4 regions of the Mesorhizobium sp. WSM4810 genome follow, and region 1 is predicted to be linked to each of the others. Evidence: riboswitches for the same ligand, from Rfam matches in the RefSeq annotation. Region 1 holds a riboswitch; each other region holds the start of a gene.

Region 1 (5,234 bases):
TGCAGGCGCCGGCGAGTTCGTCGAGACGCGCCTTCCATTCAGCAGCCTGGTCGTTGCGGTAGAGCCGATCAAGCGTGGCCTCGCCCTCGAGCGTATCGAGCATGCAGACACAATAGCTGCTGCAGAACTCCGTGTCGCGCGATTGCTCGCACGATGCCTGGCATTCTTTTAGGAAGGTGACCTGCCTGGTTTCGACGGCTGCCGGCATGACTTGCGAAGTCAGCCAGACCGAGCCGATCAGCACCGGCTGGTGGATCAGATAGAAGGCGAGGCTGTGCCGGCCGATAAAGACCAGCGGATTAGTCCAGCGGCCGGGCGCCAGGCCCGCCAGCCGCGTCAGCACGCCGGAGGCGAAGGCAAGCTTTGCCGCTGCGATGCCGACAAGCACAGCGCCGAACCATGGAAACAGCGGGACATAATCGTTGGAGCGCGGGTTGGTTGCCGACAGGCCGACCCACCACAGGGCCGGATGATCGAAGATCCCGGACCTGAGGTAGAGCGGCGCGGTGATGACGAAAGCTGCGACAACCAGCGTCACCAGCGCCGGCAGCCGCAGAAACGCCAGGCCGAGCAGGCTGGCGAGCGCGATCTCGTGCAGGATGCCGAAGAAGATGAAACTGTCGGGTGTGGCAAGCCTAGTGGCGGCCGATATGGCGAGCGCCGCCCCGCCGACCATGGCGAAGCGTTTCCAGAAGCCGTTCCAGCGGATTTGCTTGCCATGGGCGAGGAACAGGCTGACGCCGACCAGGAACAGGAAGGTCGAAGCGATGCAGCGCGCGTAGAATTTCCACCAGCCAAAGGCGGTCAGGCCGGGATCGGTGTAGCCGAAGAATTCGAGATCCCAGGTGAGATGGTAGCTCGCCATGGCAAGCAAAGCGATGCCGCGGGCGACGTCGATGGCGATGATGCGCCTGGATCGGTCCTGAACGGCCGGCGTAGGAATGGTCATGGTCTCGCAATTCTGATTCAGTGCTGCAAGACGATTATCATGGTTGCCCCGGACAAAAGAAGACAGGCGCCGTTCCTTCTTCCTTCTCCCCTTGTTGTGGGAGAAGGTGGATTGGCGCGCAGCGCCAAGACGGTTGAAGGGGTGCTGGCCGGAGCGCTGTTGGTGCCAAGCTGGAACACCCCTCATCCGACCTCGCTTCGCGAGGCCACCTTCTCCCACAAGGGGAGAAGGAAGAGCCCACGAGAAACGATTACCTTGACGGCGCATTCGCGCTGCTAGCTGGCGGAATTTGGTTTGCCGGGCGCGGCGATTCTGCCTATAGTCGCAGCCGTCGTCGGTTCCGTTTTGGAACCAAGAGGGAATGCGGTAGGGGCAAATTCGCCCGATGCCGTGGCTGCCCCCGCAACTGTGTGCGGTAGTCCTCTCCATATGCCACTGAAGATTTTCTTCGGGAAGAGCTTCTTCGGGAAGGTGGGGAAGGGCGCTGATCCGCGAGCCAGGAGACCTGCCGGCGACAGGAGAACTGACTTCTATGCCCTCGGGTGGAGGGCGAAAGGACAAGACATGAATACCGCTTCCGTCTCGCTCGGCGCTTCCGTCTCCTCGCAGTCGCGCTTTGTGCAGTTGGCGCTTGCTGCATTTCTCGGCGTTTTCGTCATGGGCTTTGTCGGCTTCTCGCATATCGATGCGGTCCACAATGCCGCTCACGACTATCGCCATTCGATGGGCTTTCCATGCCACTGACGGGGGGCCACTGACGAGGGGCTGACACCATGACACTGTTTCGCAACGTCGTGTTCATCGCGGCGATGGCAGGGCTTGTGGCCGGCGTCGTTCTCGCCTGCATGCAGGCCTACGCCACGGTGCCACTCATCCTCAAGGCGGAAGTCTACGAACAGGCCGGCGGTGGTCACACGCATGACCATGGTTTGGCGCCGGCCGCAGCAGGCAGCAATGCCATGAGCAGCGCCGTGCCGGCTGAAGCAGCCACCGCGGAAGAGGAAGGCTGGGCGCCGGCCGATGGCTTCGAGCGCTTCGCCTTCAACGTCGTTGCCAACGTCGTCACCGGCATCGGCTTTGCGCTGATCCTGGTCGCCGCTTCGGAATTCGCCGGCGGCATCGGCAATTGGCGACAGGGCCTGTTCTGGGGCCTTGCCGGCTTCGCGGTGTTCACGCTGGCCCCGAACCTCGGCCTGCCGCCCGAACTGCCGGCGATGCCGGCGGCCGATTTCGCCCAGCGCCAGATCTGGTGGACGGCGACCGTGGTGGCGACGGCTGCCGGTCTCGGGCTGCTCGCCTTTCGCAAATCGCTGCCGCTGGCCCTTCTTGCCGTAGCGTTGATCGTCGCGCCGCATATTGTCGGCGCGCCGCAGCCCGAAAGTTTCGAATCGCCGATCCCGGAAGGCATGCACCACCAGTTCGTGGTGGCGGTGACGCTGACCAATCTGGTGTTCTGGCTGGTGCTCGGCGCTGTCGTCGGCGTGGTGCGCGGCCGCTTGACCGGCGCCGCAACCGGCCTGCGCGACAGCCTTGCCTGATCGCGCTGCTCCAGGCAGCAAGCTGACCCTGGTCGTCGGCGGTGCACGCTCGGGCAAGAGCGCGCATGCCGAAAGCCTGGTGACGGCCTGTCCAGCGCCGTGGACCTACATCGCCACGGCGCAAGCCTATGACGACGAGATGCACGAACGCATCGCGCTGCACCGAGCGCGGCGTTGCGACGGTTGGACGACGATCGATGCGCCGCTCGATCTCGTCGGCGCGATCGGGGCGCTGCCTGACGGCCGGCCTGTCCTGATCGACTGCCTGACGCTGTGGCTGTCCAACCATATGCTGGCCGAACGCGACATTGAGGCCGAATGCCGAGGGCTGGCGGATGTGCTGTCGCGGCCGCGCGGGCCGTGGTTCGTGGTTTCCAACGAGGTCGGCCAGGGCATCGTGCCTGACAATGCGCTTGCCCGCCGGTTTCGCGATGCCGCCGGCCGGCTCAACCAGCAGGTCGCCGCCGTCGCCGGCACGGTGCTGCTGATGGTGACGGGACTGCCGCTCAAGGTGAAGTGATATGACCGATATCGATGACAGGGACGAGCAACGCCACCGCGCCAAGATGGCCAAGCGCAAGGCGGTGCAGGACGCCGAGGTCGCGGCCAAGACGGTCGAGAAGGGACTGCTGATCGTCAACACCGGGCCAGGCAAGGGCAAGACCACCGCCGCCTTCGGGCTGGCGCTGAGGATGCTTGGCTACGGCAGGCGTGTCGGCGTCGTCCAGTTCATCAAGGGCAAATGGCATACCGGCGAGAAGGACGCCTTTGCCGCTTTCGGCGACCGGGTCGTCTGGCACACGATGGGCGAGGGTTTTACCTGGGAAACGCAGGATTTGAAGCGCGACATCGCCGCCGCCGAGGCTGCCTGGGCCAAGGTGCTCGAGCTAATGGCCGATCCATCGATTAGCCTTCTGGTGCTCGACGAGTTGAACATCGCGCTGCGCTACGACTATCTCGATCTCGACACGGTGGTGGCGGCGCTGAAGGGCCGCCGCGAAAACCTGCATATCGTCGTCACCGGCCGCAACGCCAAGCCGGCGCTGGTCGAGGCGGCCGATTTGGTCACCGAGATGGGCGTGACCAAGCATCACTTTTCCGCCGGCGTGAAGGCGCAGCAAGGCATAGAGTTTTGAGGTTTTGCCCGCCACTTCTCCTTCTCCCCTTGTGGGAGAAGGTGGATTGGCGCGTAGCGCCAAGACGGTTGAGGGGTGCTGGACGGAGCGCCGTCGGTACCAAGCTGGAACACCCCTCATCCGGCCGCTTCGCGGCCACCTTCTCCCACAAGGGGAGAAGGGGAGGCCGCAGTCACGCAACGATGACGATCACCGACAGCAAGCCGAACAGTCCCATCAGCAGAAAGTCGGCAACCCGATAGAGTCTTAGCGCTCGTCTGATGTCCACGCTCTCGACATCGCGGCGGCCGCCTTCACCCATGAACGCGTCGTCGACCATGACGCCGTCGTAGGAGCGTGGCCCGGCCAGCGCCAGGCCGAGCGCGCCGGCCATCGCCGCCTCAGGCCAGCCGGCATTGGGCGAGCGGTGCTTTTTCGCGTCGCGCCGCACGGTGCGCCAGGCGTTGCCGGCATCGGCGTCTTTGACGAGGAAGGCGGCCAGCACGATAAGCAGTGCGGTCAGCCGCGACGCCGGCAGGTTGATCAGATCGTCGAAGCGCGCCGCCGCCCGGCCGAAAGCCTCATGGCGCGGCGTGCGGTGGCCGATCATCGAATCGGCGGTGTTGGCGGCCTTGTAGGCGACGCCGCCGGCCAGCCCGCCGACGCCGATCCAGAAGACCGGCGCGACGACGCCGTCGGAAAAATTCTCGGCCAGGCTTTCGATCGCCGCGCGGCAGACACCGGCTCTGTCGAGCTTTTCCGGATCGCGGCCGACGATCTGCGAGACGGCAACACGACCGATGTCGAGTCCGCCATTGTCGAGTCCGTCGGCCACCGCCTCGACATGCTCGGCCAGGCTCTTCTGCGACAGCAGCGATGTCGCCAGGAGCGCGGTGAGGATCAATCCGGCTGGAATGCCCGCAAGCATGGTTTCCACAGCGAAAGCGATGGTGGCCGGCACCAGCACGATGATCAGCAGCGCATGAACACCGCGCCGGCGGCGCAGGGCGTCGGAATCAGTATCGCGGTTGAGCCTGCGGTCGAGAAAGGATATCAGCCTGCCGAACCAGGTGACGGGGTGGCCGATCGCGCCGAGCAGCCAGCTGGGATAGCCGACAGCGAATTCAACAAGCAGTGACAGGAAAGCGATCAGGATCGACATGAAGTCTCTTGATGGAGCGGCGGCAGTGGTGGATCACGGCGGAAGCCTTGGCCGGGCGAGGGCGCTTTTTCCGCATGCGCCGCAGCCCTTCGTCGACCTCTCGACCGGTATCAATCCGCACTCCTATCCGTTTTTCGAGCTGCCCGCCACCGCCCTGTCGAGATTGCCGGAAGCTGCGCGGGTCCGTGATCTTGCCGATGTCGCGGCGAGCGCCTATGGCGCACCATCGGCGGCCAATGTGGTGGCAGCGCCGGGCACGCAGATCCTGTTGCCGCGCGTCGCTTCGCTGGTCAGCCCCGGCAAGGCGCTGGTGCTCGGGCCGACCTATGCCGAGCATCAGCGGGCAGCGGCCATCGCCGGCCATGCGGCGATGGAGGTCGACGATTTCGATGCCCTGGCAGGAGCCGACCTTGCCATCGTCGTCAACCCCAACAATCCGGACGGTCGCATCGTCGAGCGCGAGAAGCTGC
Region 2 (5,234 bases), on a different contig from region 1:
GGCCGGAGCGCTGTCGGTTCCAAGCTGGAGCACCCCTCATCCGGCCGCTTCGCGGCCACCTTCTCCCACAAGGGGGCCCACAAGGGGGCCCACAAGGGGAGAAGGTGGAGCCAATCTCGTGCAGGCCCATCGCACATGATGGCCGATCCTGCCGGTGAAAATCTCGACGGGCGGTTCGGCGCGCTGCGCCGGTCCCAGAGGTCAGTCCAAAGACTCGGCATTGTGCCAGAAGCCGGCAAGTGTGCATGGCAGCCCATCATGAACGATTGCGAATGAGCATGGTGACCACGAAGAAAGCGCCGACCGAACTGGTGATGATGCCGATCGGCAGTTCCTGCGGCGGCAGCAGCGTGCGCGCCAGAAGGTCGCTTGCCAGCAGCAGCACCGCTCCGAAGAGGGCGCAGCTTGCAATCAGGCGCAGATGCAACGGGCCGGCCAGGGGCCGGGACAGATGCGGGATCATCAGCCCGACGAAACCGATGACACCTGCGACCGAGACCAGGATCGCCGTCGAGAAGGCAGCGACGAGAAACGCCGCCCTGCGCATCCGCACAACCGGCACGCCGAGGCTTTCGGCAGCATTCTCGCCGGCCAGGAAGGCGTCGAGCTTGCGATGGTTCCACAGGCCATAGGCAAGAATGGTGCCCGCGCCAAGAGCAGCCAGCCCGACATTGTCCCATCGCGCCAGGCCGAGCCCGCCCATCGTCCAGAACAACACCGAGTGAGCGGCGCGTTGGTCTCCGGCGAAGACGAGATAGTTGGTCAGGGCGATGAACATGAAAGAGACGGCAAGCCCGGCCAGTATCAGCCGTTCGGGGCCTTGCCCCCTCACCCGCGTAACCAGCAAAAGCACGATGCCGGCGGCCAATATGCCGCCGGTGAAGGCGGCAACCGGCAACGTCCAGATGCCGAAACGGTCGCCAAAAATGGTGATGACGGAAACAGCACCCGCCGCCGCACCGGAGGACAGGCCGAACAGGAACGGATCGGCGAGGTCGTTTCGGGTTACCGTCTGCAGCAGCGCGCCGATGACGCCCAGCCCGGCGCCGACACAGATCGCCATGATCGTGCGCGGCAGCCTGAGATCGACGACAATCTTGGCAACCGGGATCTTGGCGACCGGGATATTGGCGACCGAGCCGGGCACGAGGTCTCCGTCCAGCCCGGCCGCATGTCCGAGCGCAGCAATCACGTCGCTCAACGCTATGACTGTCGATCCATAGGCGATCGACAGCAGAGCAAGAGCGGCGATTGCTGCCGCTCCTGCTGCCATGGCCAATTCGAACGCCCTGTGGCGCAAGCTCAGAAGGCTTCCGGGTGCATCGCGCTGGCGATCTTGCCGATCGCCTCGATGTTGGCGGGTCCGGGGGTCAATTCGGCATAGCGCAGCGCGACGAAGCGCTCGTTCCTGACCGCATCGGTCTCCTTCATTGCCGGATGGACTTTGAGGAAGTCGAGCAGTTTCCTGTAACCGCCGCCGTCCTGGTAGTCGAGCAGGATCAGGAACTGCGGATTGCGGGAAGCGACCGTTTCCCAGTCCGTATTGCCCCAGCTCGTCTGCATGTCGGCCATGATGTTGTCGCCGCCGGCAGCGGCGATCATGGCGCTGGGGATCGCGAACTTGCCTGATGTGAAGGGTTTGTCTTCGCCGGAGTCGTAGAGAAACACCCGCGTCCGCTCGCGGTCGCCGACCTTTGCCGTGATATCGGCGAGTTGCGCTTTCCAGCCTGAAACGAGTTTTTTCGCCTCGGCCTCCTTGCCGAAAATCCTGCCCAGCTTTTCGATGTCGCCGTAGAGCAGGTCCATCGAGGCGGCGGGGCGGTTGTTGTCGAGATGGACGCAGCTTTCCGTCAGCACCAGCGTCTTGACGCCGTGCGGCGCCAGCGTATCGGGCGTTACCTCGCCGCCCGGCTTCATGCCGTAATACCAGCCGGCGAAGAAGAAATCGGGCTCGACCGCGACCAGGTTTTCGAGCGTCGGGTATTTCGGCGCGAGTTCCGGGATCGCGCCCTGCCCGGCCTTGAATTCCGGACCGACCTTGTACCATCCGGTGATGCCGGTCAGGCCGACGATCGACGGTTGCAGCCCCAGCGCGAAGGCCATCTCGGCCATGTTCATATCCTGGATGACGGCGCGCTTCGGCGCGGCGTCGAACGTCAGCGTTGTGCCGCAGCTGTCGACTGTTACCGGGAAAGCGAAGGCGGCCTGGGCAAGCAGCAGAGAGGCAAAAGACAGTGCGAGGCGTTTCACGGGTGTTGCTCCTTGGTTAGATCAGAAGAGGCACGGTTCGGGACTTCGAACACCGTGAGTTCGCGGTCTTCGGTGGGATGGCGCAGCCGAAGCACCTCGACGCCGAAAATCTCGCGGATCAACTGCTTGGTCAGCGCCTCGCGCGGACCGGCGAGTGCCTGCAGGCGGGCCTCGTTCATCACCGCGACCCTGGTGGCAAATGGCGTGACCAGCGACAGATCATGCAGCACCGCCACGACGGTCATGCCAAGCTGCGATACGAGTTCGAGAAGTTCGCTGCGGGCGCGCGGATCGAGATGATTGGTCGGTTCATCGAGGAACAGGATTTTCGGCTCCTGGGCGATGGCGCGCGCCAGCTGGGCGCGTTGCCGCTCACCACCCGACAGCGAGCCGATCGTGCGGCCGAGCAGCGGCAGCAGGCGGGTTCTGCGAAGCGCTTCGACGACAACGTCGCGTTGCTCGCTCCTGCGTCGCAAGCCGGCATGCGGGACCCGCCCAAGTCCGACGTAGTCGATCACGGCAAGCCGCGGATCGGGTTGATCGGTCTGGCCGACGACCGCCATGTGCAGCGCCCGCTCGGCGGCCGAAAATGTCTCCAGCCGGCGTCCGGAAAATCTCACATCTCCCGCGCTCGGACGCAGCGTGCCGCATAGCATGCGCAGCAGCGTCGTCTTGCCGGCGCCGTTGGGACCGATGATGGCGAGGCGGTCTCCCGCCGCGACCGAAAGGCTGACCGCACTGACCAGTCGCTGGCCATTCGCCGTGGCGCTCAGTTCACGCGCTTCAAGAAGAGGCTGGCAGGCGTCCAACTTACCGTCACTTTCTCAATGGCGACGGAAGGAAGCTGGACCGGCCGACAAGACCGATGTCCACGTCTCCTCCCGGCACACCCCGTCCGGTCAACTCGTGCGATGGCAGGTCTCCTGGCTCGCGGGTCCTTGCGCCATCCTGCCTTCCCAGCCTTGCCGGCCAGTGGCATTTTCGGATTTTGCTCGCCGCTTACAGTTGCGGGGGCAGCCACGGCCTCGATCCGAAGGTCTCACCGTGTTCCCTTTTCACCCCTCGCCTTTCGGCTTGGGGACCATCAGTCAGCCACCCTAGTTTTCCGCCAATCCCAGCGCAATAAGCTTCCGGGGTTCGGAGTGCCCCGCGAGCAATGGTCTTGTCAGAGAGGATACTGAATTTCGTAATGTAATAACGTTACTAATTAAAAGACAACGCCTGCTCCTGTCAAGCCCTTCGCCCGACGCGTTCGACTTGCCGACCAGCGTCGCTTTGCGCGGTGCGCAATTTCGATCAAACTGCCTCCATCAGGACGCGGCACTATGAGCCGGCCAAATGCACAGTCCCACAGCAAGGAGCCATATGAACCCGACCGAGAGAGCGCTGTGGTTCGTCGAAAGCCATCTGCCGGAAGCCATCTCGCTCGACGATATCGCCAAAAGCAGCGGCGTGTCGCGCTTTCACGTGACGCGGGCTTTCGGCGCGGCGACCGGCCGTTCGGTGATGGGCTACCTGCGTTCTCGCCGCCTGACCGAGGCGGCGCGCAGGCTCGCCGCCGGCGCACCGGACATCCTCTCGGTCGCGCTCGAGGCCGGCTATGCCTCGCATGAGGCTTTCACCCGCGCCTTCCGCGACCAGTTCGGCACCACGCCGGAACTGGTGCGCGCGCAAGGCTCACTCAAAAACGTCGATCTCGTGGAGCCGATCCTGATGGACCAGTCCTTCCTCACCAATCTCGAGCCGCCGCGTTTCGAAACCAGCCGGCCGTTCCTCATCGCCGGTCTTGGCGAGCGCTACAGTTGCGAAACCAGCGCCGGCATCCCGATGCAATGGCAAAGGTTCGGCCCCTATGTCGGCAACATTCCAGGCGAGGTCGGCGACGTCGCCTATGGCGTCTGCGTCAACGGCGACGATGCAGGCAATTCGACTATATCGCCGGCGTCGAGGTGTCCGATTTCTCGGACCTGCCGAAGGAGTTTTCGCGCGTACGCGTGCCGGCGCAGAAATACGCCGTGTTCGCCCATCGCGACCACATCTCGACCATCCGCCGCACGGTCAACACGATCTGGAACAAATGGCTGCCGGCCTCCGGGCACAAGATTGCCGACGCGCCCGAATTCGAGCGCTACGGCCCCGAATTCGATCCGCGCAGCGGCAATGGCGGGCTGGAAATCTGGATACCGGTCAAAGGGTGAGGAAGGGCCAGTTTTCAACTTGTGTTGGAGACTAGTGTCGAGGCGCTCCGCCTTATCTTGCCTTCTCCCCTTGTCCCACAAGGGGAGAGTGGAAAGACGCTACAACTCCAGGTTCCAGTTCTGGCCGACCAGATCCTTGCCGAAGGCATGGTGGCGCTCCTGATTGGCCAGCTTGAACCCGGCCGCCTCGTAGATGCGGCGCGCTGAAGTGAGCACGTCGTTGGTCCACAGCGTCAATTTCTTGTAGCCCTTGGCACGGGCAAAGCCGATGCATTCCTCGACCAGCCGCCTGCCGATGCCGAGACCGCGCGCCGAGCGCTCGACATAGAGCAGGCGCAGCTTCGCCACCGCGTCCGACTGGCGCACGACGAAGACCGAGCCGACGACTTCCCCTTCCCGCTCGGCGATCCAGCTGCGTTCCCATTTCGGATCGTAGGATTTGACGAAAGCGCCGAGGATTTCGGCGACCAGCGCCTCATAAGTTTCGTCCCAGCCATATTCCTGCGCATAGAGCAGGCCCTGGCGATGGATGATCCAGCCGATGTCGCCGACCTGCAAAGACCGCAGCATGTAAGGGACCCTGGGCTCTGCACTCTCGCCCAGCAGGCGCTGCACCGTCTGCATCGCCTTGACCAGCCTGTCCTGTTCCGGTGCGGCGAGCCGGTCGAGCAGGGCCGCGACCTGATCGTGCGAACCCTGGTTCAGCGGCGCGAACGCCGCTCTTCCCGCCGGCGTCAGCGCAATCGACGAGCGCCGAGCATCGGCTTGCGTCGCCACGCGCTCGAC
Region 3 (5,234 bases), on a different contig from region 1:
TATCGAGCAGGTCGGCACGCCGATGGAGCTCTACAAGAGACCCGGCAATCTGTTCGTCGCCCAGTTCATCGGCTCGCCGGCCATGAACATCCTGCCGGCGACGATCGACAAATCAGGCAACCCGACCATCGTCAGCCATGTCGGCGGCCGCAAGGCGACGGTGCCGATCGCCACGCCGGCCTCGGCGACGGGCGCTTCGGTGAGCTTCGGCGTGCGGCCGGAGGATCTGACGATCGCCACCGGCGCCGATTATCTTTTCGAGGGAACAGTGGACTATGTCGAGCAGCTCGGCGAGGTCCAGCTCGTCTATGTCGACATCGGCCGCGCCGACCTGCCGCTGGTGACCAAGCTGCCAGGCAATGTCGAGGTCAAGCGCGGCGCTGCGCTGCGGTTGAATGCCGATGCCGGCGACCTGCATATTTTCGATGCCGACGGACATTCATTCACGCTCCACAAAGCGGAAGCAAAGGCAGCCTGAGAGGCGGCAGCCGAACTGATGGAGTTTGGTGACCCAAAAACAAGAGCGGCGGGCAAAGCCCGCCGCTCTTGTGCGTTCCGGTCGCTGTTAGAGCGACGTGCGTCCAAGTGGACGCACAAAAGTACGCTCTAACACTTTAACGCTGCGCATCGTGCTTTCCGAAAATCGAACCGATTTTCGGGCCGATGCGCTAGCGGCCGAACAGGCTCCGGTCGCTGCCCTGCGGGGCGGACTTCTGTAAGTCGCCCGACGAGTTGAGCAGCTTGTAGACCGGCGAGCCGGTATTGCGTACCGAAGACGTCTGCGTGTTGTCGACGTTGATGGTCGCCTGCTTGTTGATGTCGGTTCCGCCAAAGTTGTCGCTACCGGCAAAAGCGCTGCCGGCAGCAATCAAAAGCGCGGCAGCGGTAAGAACGATCTTCTTCATTTTCAAAACTACTGGATTTTCTTGGTTCCACCAGCGCGGCGGGCAAATGCCGCCGCCGCTGTTGGAACGAACTGTTAGTTGTTGCCGAACAGGTTACGGTCGCTGCCGTTGACGGGTTTCTCGTCAGCCGGAACCGGATTCTGCGCCGAAGCCGAATTCCGAATCGAAGCCGTGTACGAGTTGCTGTCGACCGCGGCGGCCGGTTGGTTGGCACCGTTCGATCCAAAGTTGTCGCTGCCGGCAAAAGCGCCGCCGGAGACCGCCACAATGGCTGCGGTGGCAAGAATGAGCTTCTTCATTTCAAGTACTCCTGAGTTCCTCAGATCCCGAGCGGCGGACCGCCACTTTGCTGTTTGGGACCAGCTGTTAATTGTTGCCGAAAAGGTTGCGGTCGGCGCCCTGGCCAACGGGCTGCTTTTCAGCGTGAGCCGGCGTCTGGACAGAGGCCGTATACGAGCTGTCGATCGCAGCAGTCGGCTGGTTGGCGGCGTTGGACCCATAATGGTCGCTGCCGGCAAAGGCGCTGCCGGTGATGGCCAGAACGGCGACGGTAGCAAGAGCGATCTTTTTCATTTTTAGGACTCCAGTATCTTAGTCTTCCGTCCGGCTAGCGGCGTGTCTTGGGAGGATGCGCGTCGTTCGGACAGCCCCGATGTGGGAAGGCCATTCGGCGGATTCCAATCACGAAGTTGTTCCATGTGGACCAAGAATCTACACCTTGAAATTGTACCAGAGGCATCTACTACCATGGTTTTATGGTTTGTTTTCAATATCTTATTCAAAATTAGCCATTCATGATTTGACGGATTGGCGAATTTGCGTTCACAGCGTGCTGCACGCATTGTCAACAGAAACGAACCGTTCGGTTCGATTTTAGAAGCGGCTAATAGTCACTTTTGTAAACTGTTATCCTTCCTGATCTCCGCCGCGGGTCGGATTCGATGTCACGGCAGAAGACAGTGGCCGCCGAAAAAGTGGTGTTTCAGCCCTGCAGATATAAACCTGCTGGTTTCGCCCGCCGTGTCGCGCCGCATGGATACGATGTCGCTTTCATGCCGACAGTCAGCCGGCCGGCATGATTAGATCACGCCATCTCAGGTGCCGCTTGGTGACGACGAAGCGGAGAATTGGGAAGCCGGTCAGAACCCGGCGCTGCCCCCGCAACGGTGGTGGAGTTCAAGTCGCAACGGGAGACCACTGGGCCACAAGCCTGGGAAGGTGTCGCGATGAGTCCGCAAGGACACTCCAGAGCCCGGAAACCAGCCCGAGATTTTTAGACTCGACTGATCGCGGTGGGCGGTCAAGAGGTGGATGATGCATCTCCGGCCCTGTCGCCGGCGTGCAAGCGGTCCTCCCTCCATCACCACCAGTTCAGTCCTTACACGAGGACAGGACATGGACGCGCGCAACGACATGCTGAGGCTCTTGCACGGCCGTAGGCAAGGCTATTCGCTCGAGCAGCCCTTCTACACCGATCCAGATTTCTTCAAGCTCGACATGGAGCTGATCTGGTATCGCGACTGGCTGTTCATCGGCCACGATTGCGAGTTGCCGAAACCTGGCAGCTACATCACCGCCCAGATCGGCGACTATCCGGTCGTGCTGGTCCGCGACCAGCAAGGCAAGATCAATGCCTTCCACAATTCCTGCCGCCATCGCGGCAGCCGTGTCTGCAATGCCGACAAGGGCACTGCGGCGAAGCTCGTCTGCCCCTATCACCAGTGGACCTACGAACTGGACGGCCGGCTGTTGTTTGCTCGCCAGATGGCAGACGGCTTCGACAAGAGCCAGTTCAGCCTGAAGCCGGTGGCTTGCGAAAGCGTTGGCGGCTACATCTTTATCTGCCTGGCCAACGAGCCGGCCGACTTCGCGCCGATGCGCGCCATGATCGAGCCTTACCTCCTGCCGCACCGGCTGCGCGAGGCAAAAATCGCCTTCGAATCGACCATCGTCGAGAAGGGCAACTGGAAACTCGTCTGGGAGAACAACCGCGAGTGCTACCATTGCGCCGGCAACCATCCGGAACTCTGCAAGACATTCCCGGAAGCGCCGACCGTCACCGGCGTGCAGGGCGCCGACAGCGATCCGGAGATGCTCGCGCACTGGGCGAAATGCGAGGCGGCGGGCTTGCCGAGCAAGTTCCGCATCGATCCTGCCGGGCAGTATCGCGCCACCCGCGCGCCGCTGCTGCGCGACGCCGTCAGCTATACAATGACGGGCAGACGCGCGGTGAAGAGGGGCCTTTCCGACAGCGTTTCCACCGACCGTATCGGCTCGCTGCTGCTCTATCACTATCCGACGAGTTGGAACCACATCCTCGGCGATCATGCCGTCACCTTCCGCGTGCTGCCGATCAGCGCCACGGAAACGGCCGTCACCACCAAATGGCTTGTCCATAAGGACGCGGTCGAAGGCGTCGACTACGACCTCGCCGAGCTTACCCATGTCTGGACCGAGACCAACGACCAGGACCGTCGCATTGTCGAGGAAAACGCCTTCGGCGTCCTGTCGCCGGCCTATGAGCCCGGCCCCTATTCGGAACTGCATGAGGGCGGCGTCATCCAGTTCGTCGAATGGTACGCCTCCTTCATCGGGCCGCGCCTTGCCGAAGCCGGGCGGCCGGCGCTGCGCAGCGTCGCCTGAACGAGGTCAAGGGGATGAATGCGATGTCGGACCTTGGCCTCTACCGCCATCTCGACGAGATGGCGCCCTGGAACGACAGGCTCCAGGTGCTGGAAGTCATCGGCGTCAGCGACGAGGCGCCTGACGTGAAGACCTTCACCTTCCGCTCTGACAACCAGACCTGGTTCCGCTACAGACCGGGACAGTTCGTGACGCTGGAACTGCCGACCACCGAGGGCCCGATGATGCGGACCTATACGCTGTCGTCCTCGCCGTCGCGGCCGTTCTCGATCGCGGTGACGGTGAAAGCGCAGGCCGGCAGCCTCGGCACCCGCTGGATGTTCGACAATCTGACACCCGGCGTTCACGTGAAGGCCTATGGGCCGGCGGGCGACTTTTCGCTGCACAGCCATCCAGCGGCCAAGTATCTGTTCATTTCGGCCGGCTCCGGCGTGACGCCGATGATGTCGATGCTGCGCTGGCTGAACGACTGCGCGCCATGGACAGATGTCGGCTTCGTCAACTGCGCGCGAAAGCCCGAGGAGATCATCTTCCGCAAGGAGCTCGAGCTGCTCGGCAGCCGCATGCCGGGCCTGACGCTCGGCTTCATGATCGAGGAGCGGTCCAGCCGCGAGGGCTGGTTCGGCCATATGGGCCGGATCGACGCGATACGGCTGCCGCTGCTGGCCCCCGATTTTCGCGAGCGCGAAATTTTCTGCTGCGGCCCCGACCCGTTCATGCGCGCCGTGCGGCAGATGCTGGAGGCGGCCGGCTTCGACATGGCCAACTACCATCAGGAGAGCTTTGCGGCCCCGGCGGTGGAGGAAATACCGGCCCCGTTCGGTTCGCCGGCAGAGGGTGGGCCGGCAAAGGGTGGGCCGGCAGAGCGCGGGGTCGAGGTACCTGCCGAGGCCGCAACGCCGATCCGCTTTTCGCTTTCGGATATCGATGCCGAATGCGTTGCCGGCCAGACCGTGCTGCAGACGGCGCGCGCTTCGGGCGTACGAATTCCCGCAGCCTGCGAGTTCGGCCTGTGCGGAACCTGCAAGGTGAAAAAGGTCTCGGGCACAGTCGAGATGAGCCACAATGGCGGCATCCTCGATCACGAGATCGACGACGGCTTCATCCTGGCCTGCTGTTCGAAGCCGCTGACGGCGCTCGAGATCGACGCCTGACCGGGGAGCTTAAACTCCGTAGCGCTCGGTGCGGATGAGGCTTGCCGGAACGCCGGCATCGATCAGCGCCTGGGCGGCAGTCGACACGAAGGCATTCGAGCCGCAGACAAAGGCGAACCTTGGCGGTGCGGGCAGCCGCACCATCGATTGCTCTATCATCGCAACGTCGATCCGCCGTGAATAGTCCGCCGGGCGCCGGGCCGGCTCGCGGGTCAGCGCCAACACCAGATCGAAGCCGCCCCGGCGATCGTGGAGGTCGATCAACTCGTCGCGAAAGATCACCTCGTCCCAGACCCGTGCGGAAAATACCAGTGCCACGGGCACCGCCGATCTGCGCGCGGCGCGATGGCGGATCATCGCCATCAGCGGCACCACGCCGGACCCGCCGCCGACCAGCAGAAGCGGGCCGCCGTCGCTGTCGGACCAGACGAAGTGGCCGCCGAGCGGTCCGCGCAACTCGACCTCATCGCCAACCGCCGCGATATCGTGGAAGAAGGGGGAGACCTCGCCGTCATCGAGCCTTTCAATTGCC
Region 4 (5,234 bases), on a different contig from region 1:
AAATTGCCACCAGAGGACCGTCATCGGATTGGGCCGCGATACGTCGCCGAAGATGATGGGAGGGCGCACGAGCCGGGAGCCGTAACTTTGCACCCAGCCATGCTGGGTGAAGGCGAGGCCGGACAGCTGCTCGCCGAAATGCTGCACCATGTCGTTTCGTTCGAACTCGCCGTGTACCAGCACGTCCAGCCCGATCTCCTCCTGCCAACGCACAGCCGCCTCAGTCTCCTTCTTCAGGAAGGCCTGGTAGTCGACATAGCTCAGCCGGCCCTTCGCGTGAGCGGAGCGCGCCCTGCGCACCTCGTGCGTCTGCGGGAAGGACCCGATGGTCGTCGTCGGGAACGGCGGCAGGCGGAGCGTGTCGGCCTGGACTCTCGAGCGCTTGGCAAATGCGCGCTTTCGTTGCTTCATGACGCCGTCAATGCTGCTAATTCGACCGTGGACGAGCGGATCATGGACCTTTGTAGACATTGCGCGCGCGGCGGCCGCCTCGGCAGAAGCTTTCAGTGAGCCTGCTACGGCCTCCCTGCCTTCGGATAAGGCTTGGGCCAGCACGAGCAGCTCTTCAGTCTTCTGGGCGGCGAATGCCAGCCACGAACTGACGTCCACATCCAGCGCGGTCTCCATCCGCAGGTCCATCGGCACATGAAGCATCGAGCAGGAAGGCGCAATCTCGACGCGATCCAGCGGCCAGCCGGCAACGACCGGCTTGATGCGGTCGAGAATGGCAGCCAGGTTCGCGCGCCAGACGTTGCGGCCGTCGATCAAGCCAAGTGAGAGCACCAGATCCTTCGGTGCGAGCCGACCAACCGTCTCCAACTGCTCGGGAGCGCGCACGAGATCGAGATGTAGGCCCGCCAGGCGCAGCGAAAGCGTGGTCTCGAGATTGTCCCCGAGCGGCCCGAAATAGGTAGCCAGCATAATTTTCAACTTGGGCGCGGCTTTCGACAGCTGGCCGTAGGTGAATTCGAAGGCAGCTCGTTCGATCGGGTTAAGATCGAGCACAAGCGCCGGCTCATCAATCTGCACCCAGTCCGCCCCCGAGAGCTCCAGCGTCCGCAGGAGTTGCTCGTAGACGGGCAGCAGCCGCGGTAGGAGCGCTATCGGATCGAAACCCTGGTCGGGAGACTTCGCCAGCTTGAGGAAGGTGACCGGTCCAAGGATGACCGGGCGTGTATGGATGCCAAGCTCTTTTGCCTCCAGAAAGTGATCGACTGGGTTCGTCGACGAGAGCGCGAATGTCTGATCCTGGCTCAGCTCCGGCACGATGTAGTGGTAGTTAGTGTCGAACCATTTGGTCATTTCCATCGCGGTTACGCGCTGCCCCTGAACTGCATGCCCGTGACTGGCGTGTCCACAACCCGCAGTATCGCCTTGCGTCCCGCGCGCCATCGCGAAGTAGATGTCGAGCGGGACCTCGCCGCCCGTCCAGCCGTAACGAGCTGGCACGGCGCCGACCATTGCTGCGGTGTCGAGCACATGGTCATACAGTGAGAAGTCGTTCGACGGGATTTTCGACACGCCGCGGTCGTGCTGCTCGCTCCAGCTGGCGGCACGGAGTGCCTTCGCCGTCGACAGAAGGTTGGCAGCAGAAGATTTTCCGGACCAGTAGCTTTCGAGCGCGAATTTCAGTTCTCGCCGGCGACCGACACGCGGCATGCCAAGCGTTGCTATGGGAACTTGCTGGGAGACATTCATTCCATACCCCGATGGTTGCGGCGGGGACAAGGAAGGCGCTAGCAGGCCGGCATAAACGCCGAGCTGCCGCGGCCACCAGACACCCCGCCCGTGGACGTTGTTTACCGTGGCAGGTCTCCTGGCTCGCGGGTCACAGCCTCTGCCCCGTCTTCCCGGGGCAGTTCGCCCCAGTGACATTGATGGGTTTGGCTCGCCGCTTACAGTTGCGGGGGCAGCGCCGGCATTGCACCGGCTTCCCTCTTAGCTCTGCTACGGCAACGCCTAGCGGAGAACCACGACACGCGGACAATCGCAGCAGCCCGCTTTGTTGTCAATGAGGTATAAAGAAATGTTTATGTGTTTATGTGAACTGTTCACCTGCGGCTCCCAATTCGGAGGTCGCCGTAGAGCTGAGCCTTCTGCGCCACTCTCCGGTGTGCGCAGGCTGTGCCTGGCCGCTCGGGCAATCTGCCATTTGTACGATCCCGTCCCAAAACGACTTCGTCAAAAATGGCGCGTGTTGGCCATTCATGATCGGGCAGTACTGGCCCGAAGTGCGACAACGTTCCTGAGCCTCAACAACCAGAAATTTGGAGAAAAACCGCCATCCTTCTCGGACTGGTACGCGTTCGATTTACACGCGCTCGTCTGGACAGCCTGCACAACAGGAAGGTGGGCAACACGTGGCGGAAATGCCGCCCTACAGCGAACCCGCCTGTTCAGCCTCGCGGCGCAAATTCTGCCGGGGTCTGGGGCCGATCTGCTGGATCACCAATCCGGCCGCCAGTGAGCCAAGGTCGCCGCAGGTCTGCAGGTCGCGGCCTTGCGTGTAGCCATGCAGGAAGCCGGCGGCATAGAGATCGCCGGCGCCTGTCGTGTCAACCAGTTCCTTGATCGCGGTCGCCTTGATCACCACGGTCTCGCCGCCGCGCACGATCACCGAGCCCTTTTCAGAACAGGTCACGGCGGCGATCCTGCAATCCGTGCGGATCTGCGCCAGTGCCTCGTCGAACGAGGCGGTCTGGTACAGCGACTTGATCTCGTGGCTGTTGGCAAACACGATGTCGACGGTGCCCGAGCGCATCAGCTCCAGAAACTCCTCGCGGTAGCGGTCGACGCAGAACGAATCCGACAATGTCATCGACACTTCGCGCCCGGCTGCGTGGGCGAGCTTCGCCGTCTGCCGGAACGCTTCCTTGGCGCGCGGCGGGTCCCACAGATAGCCCTCGAAATAGGTAACGGCGGCGCCCGACGCCTTGTCCGCCTCGACATCCTCCGGACCGAGCTCGACGCAAGCGCCGAGATAGGTGTTCATCGAGCGCTCGCCGTCCGGCGTGACGAAGATCATCGAGCGCGCCGTCGGCGGTTCGCCATTGAGCGGCCTGGTGTCGAAGGCGACGCCCTGGGCGTGCATGTCATGGGCGTAGATCTCGCCGAGCGTGTCATTCGAGACCTTGCCGAAGAAGGCGGCGCGGCCGCCGAAGCTGGCGACGCCCGCCGCCGTGTTGCCGGCGCTGCCGCCGGAGGCTTCGAGGGCCGGGCCCATGCGGCTGTAGAGCAGCTCGGCGCGCCTCATGTCGATCAAATTCATCGCGCCCTTGATGATGCCGTTCGTCTCAAGGAATGCCTCGTCGCACTGGGCGATGATGTCGACAATGGCATTACCGATACAAAGCACGTCATAGTCCAGCATCTATTCATATCTCCGCCAAAAACCCACCCTCTGCCGCGCCGGGCGCGGGCGGGTTTTTGCAGGTGTGGAATGGAGTTGCCGTATGCCGCTGCATCCAACATCGGCGCATCACGCTGCTGCCGGTCCTGCCTCACGCAGCAGGTCCTCAGCTCTGTCCGTCCTTTCCCACGTGAACTCCGGCTCTTCGCGGCCGAAGTGTCCGTATGTCGCGGTCTTGCGGTATATTGGGCGTAAGAGATCAAGCATCTTGATGATGCCTTTCGGTCGGAGATTGAAAAGCTCAAGAACGACGCGCTCGATCCTTTTTTCGTCGATCTTTGCGGTTCCGAAGGTATTGATCAGGATAGACACCGGCGCGGCCACACCGATCGCGTAGGCAAGCTGAACCTCGCAGACATCCGCAAGGCCGCTTGCAACGACATTTTTTGCGACGTACCGCGCCGCATAGGCGGCCGAGCGATCAACCTTGGACGGGTCCTTGCCCGAAAAGGCGCCGCCGCCGTGACGCCCCATCCCACCGTAGGAATCGACGATGATCTTGCGTCCGGTGAGCCCGCAGTCGCCGCGCGGCCCACCGACCACGAACCGGCCTGTTGGATTGACCAGGAACCTTATCCCCGTCGTATCCAAGTCGTGGGGCAAGACCGGCCTTATGATCTCCTCAATGACGCCTTCGCGGACTGTGGCTTGTGAGACCTCCTCGTCATGCTGCGTCGACAGGACTATGGTATCAAGCGCTACCGGGCGCAAACCCTCATAACGGACCGACACTTGAGATTTAACGTCCGGGCGAAGCCAGCCAAGGCGTCCGGTTTGGCGCACCTCTGCCTGTTTTTTTGTCAATTCGTGAGCGAGTTGGATTGGCAACGGCATCAATGTTTCGGTCTCGTTGCACGCGTACCCGAACATGAGGCCCTGATCCCCCGCTCCCTGCTCGAGATCCTGCCCTCGTCCCTCGTCGACGCCCTGGCTGATGTCAGGCGACTGCTCGGTCAAGGCCAAGATCACGGCGCAACGCCGGCCGTCAAAGCCGATCGCATCGTCGTCATATCCAATGTCCAAGATGATATCGCGGGCAACTTGGCTGTAGTCGATCTGCGCGTCGCTGGTGATCTCGCCAGCCAGAACGACCATCCCTGACTTCACCAACGCTTCACAAGCAACACGAGCCGTAGGATCCTTGCGGAGGATCGCATCGAGGACGCCATCTGAGATATTGTCGGCCATCTTGTCGGGATGTCCCGCGCCGACGGATTCGGAAGAGAACACGAATTGTCTGGTCATGGAATGTCCTCGCTTCAAACGTTGGAATTGGATGTGACAGTTGATCTGGCCGTCTTACCTGTCGGAGATGCCAGGCACGTCGAACGCAGCGCAGAAGTCGGCAACGTCTCTGCGCACCCTGGCATGCACGTCCGAATCATCGGGCTGGCGACAGACCAGGTCGATGAAAGCGGCAATCTGCACCATTTCCGCCTCGCGCATGCCCACAGACGTCACTGCTGGCGTACCTAAGCGTATGCCGCTGGTGAGCGCGGGATGGCGCCGGTCGCCCGGCACCATGTTGAAATTCGTAATGATGCCCGCTTGCGACAAGCGCTCGGCATAGGCTTTCCCGGATAGCGGCCGGTCCCGAAGATCAAGGATCAGCATGTGATTGTCAGTGCCCCCCGTGACGAGCTCATAACCTCGCTGTAGAAGCGCCTGGGCCAGCGCCTTGGCATTTTTGACGATCTGCTGACCGTACACACGGAAGGACAGGTTCCCTGCTTCCTGCAGAGCGACAGCTAGCGCGGCAATCGTATTCATGTGCGGTCCGCCCTGGAGGAGAGGGAACACGGCACGGTCTATGCGTTTGGCCAGA

What was found. Region 1 has a riboswitch for cobalamin ahead of AC0L3O_RS07900 (CbtB domain-containing protein). Riboswitches for the same ligand answer to the same signal wherever they lie in the genome.
Region 2: linked by a shared signal. The riboswitch ahead of AC0L3O_RS27365 (ABC transporter ATP-binding protein) and the one ahead of AC0L3O_RS07900 (CbtB domain-containing protein) in region 1 are both predicted to bind cobalamin.
Region 3: linked by a shared signal. The riboswitch ahead of AC0L3O_RS16800 (aromatic ring-hydroxylating oxygenase subunit alpha) and the one ahead of AC0L3O_RS07900 (CbtB domain-containing protein) in region 1 are both predicted to bind cobalamin.
Region 4: linked by a shared signal. The riboswitch ahead of metE (5-methyltetrahydropteroyltriglutamate--homocysteine S-methyltransferase) and the one ahead of AC0L3O_RS07900 (CbtB domain-containing protein) in region 1 are both predicted to bind cobalamin.

Annotation. Positions count from the first base shown of each region.
Region 1 is NZ_JBVVQV010000004.1:136,089-141,322, forward strand. Features, by position in the region: gene AC0L3O_RS07895 (heparan-alpha-glucosaminide N-acetyltransferase) at 1-949, opposite strand, end outside; cobalamin riboswitch at 1,268-1,476, shown strand; gene AC0L3O_RS07900 (CbtB domain-containing protein) at 1,514-1,693, shown strand; gene AC0L3O_RS07905 (CbtA family protein) at 1,723-2,487, shown strand; gene cobU (bifunctional adenosylcobinamide kinase/adenosylcobinamide-phosphate guanylyltransferase) at 2,510-3,007, shown strand; gene cobO (cob(I)yrinic acid a,c-diamide adenosyltransferase) at 3,009-3,623, shown strand; gene cbiB (adenosylcobinamide-phosphate synthase CbiB) at 3,796-4,764, opposite strand; gene cobD (threonine-phosphate decarboxylase CobD) at 4,763-5,234, shown strand, end outside.
Region 2 is NZ_JBVVQV010000024.1:101,360-106,593, forward strand. Features, by position in the region: gene AC0L3O_RS27355 (FecCD family ABC transporter permease) at 257-1,273, opposite strand; gene AC0L3O_RS27360 (ABC transporter substrate-binding protein) at 1,303-2,250, opposite strand; gene AC0L3O_RS27365 (ABC transporter ATP-binding protein) at 2,247-3,059, opposite strand; cobalamin riboswitch at 3,147-3,351, opposite strand; partial or broken gene AC0L3O_RS27370 (AraC family transcriptional regulator) at 3,616-4,448, shown strand; gene AC0L3O_RS27375 (bifunctional helix-turn-helix transcriptional regulator/GNAT family N-acetyltransferase) at 4,548-5,234, opposite strand, start outside.
Region 3 is NZ_JBVVQV010000010.1:117,944-123,177, reverse strand. Features, by position in the region: gene AC0L3O_RS16820 (ABC transporter ATP-binding protein) at 1-478, shown strand, start outside; gene AC0L3O_RS16815 (DUF680 domain-containing protein) at 669-905, opposite strand; gene AC0L3O_RS16810 (DUF680 domain-containing protein) at 980-1,204, opposite strand; gene AC0L3O_RS16805 (DUF680 domain-containing protein) at 1,272-1,478, opposite strand; cobalamin riboswitch at 1,985-2,187, shown strand; gene AC0L3O_RS16800 (aromatic ring-hydroxylating oxygenase subunit alpha) at 2,301-3,548, shown strand; gene AC0L3O_RS16795 (FAD-binding oxidoreductase) at 3,572-4,702, shown strand; gene AC0L3O_RS16790 (FAD-binding oxidoreductase) at 4,712-5,234, opposite strand, start outside.
Region 4 is NZ_JBVVQV010000016.1:45,515-50,748, forward strand. Features, by position in the region: gene metE (5-methyltetrahydropteroyltriglutamate--homocysteine S-methyltransferase) at 1-1,674, opposite strand, end outside; cobalamin riboswitch at 1,790-1,990, opposite strand; gene AC0L3O_RS22040 (adenosine kinase) at 2,378-3,370, opposite strand; gene metK (methionine adenosyltransferase) at 3,479-4,654, opposite strand; gene AC0L3O_RS22050 (serine hydroxymethyltransferase) at 4,709-5,234, opposite strand, start outside.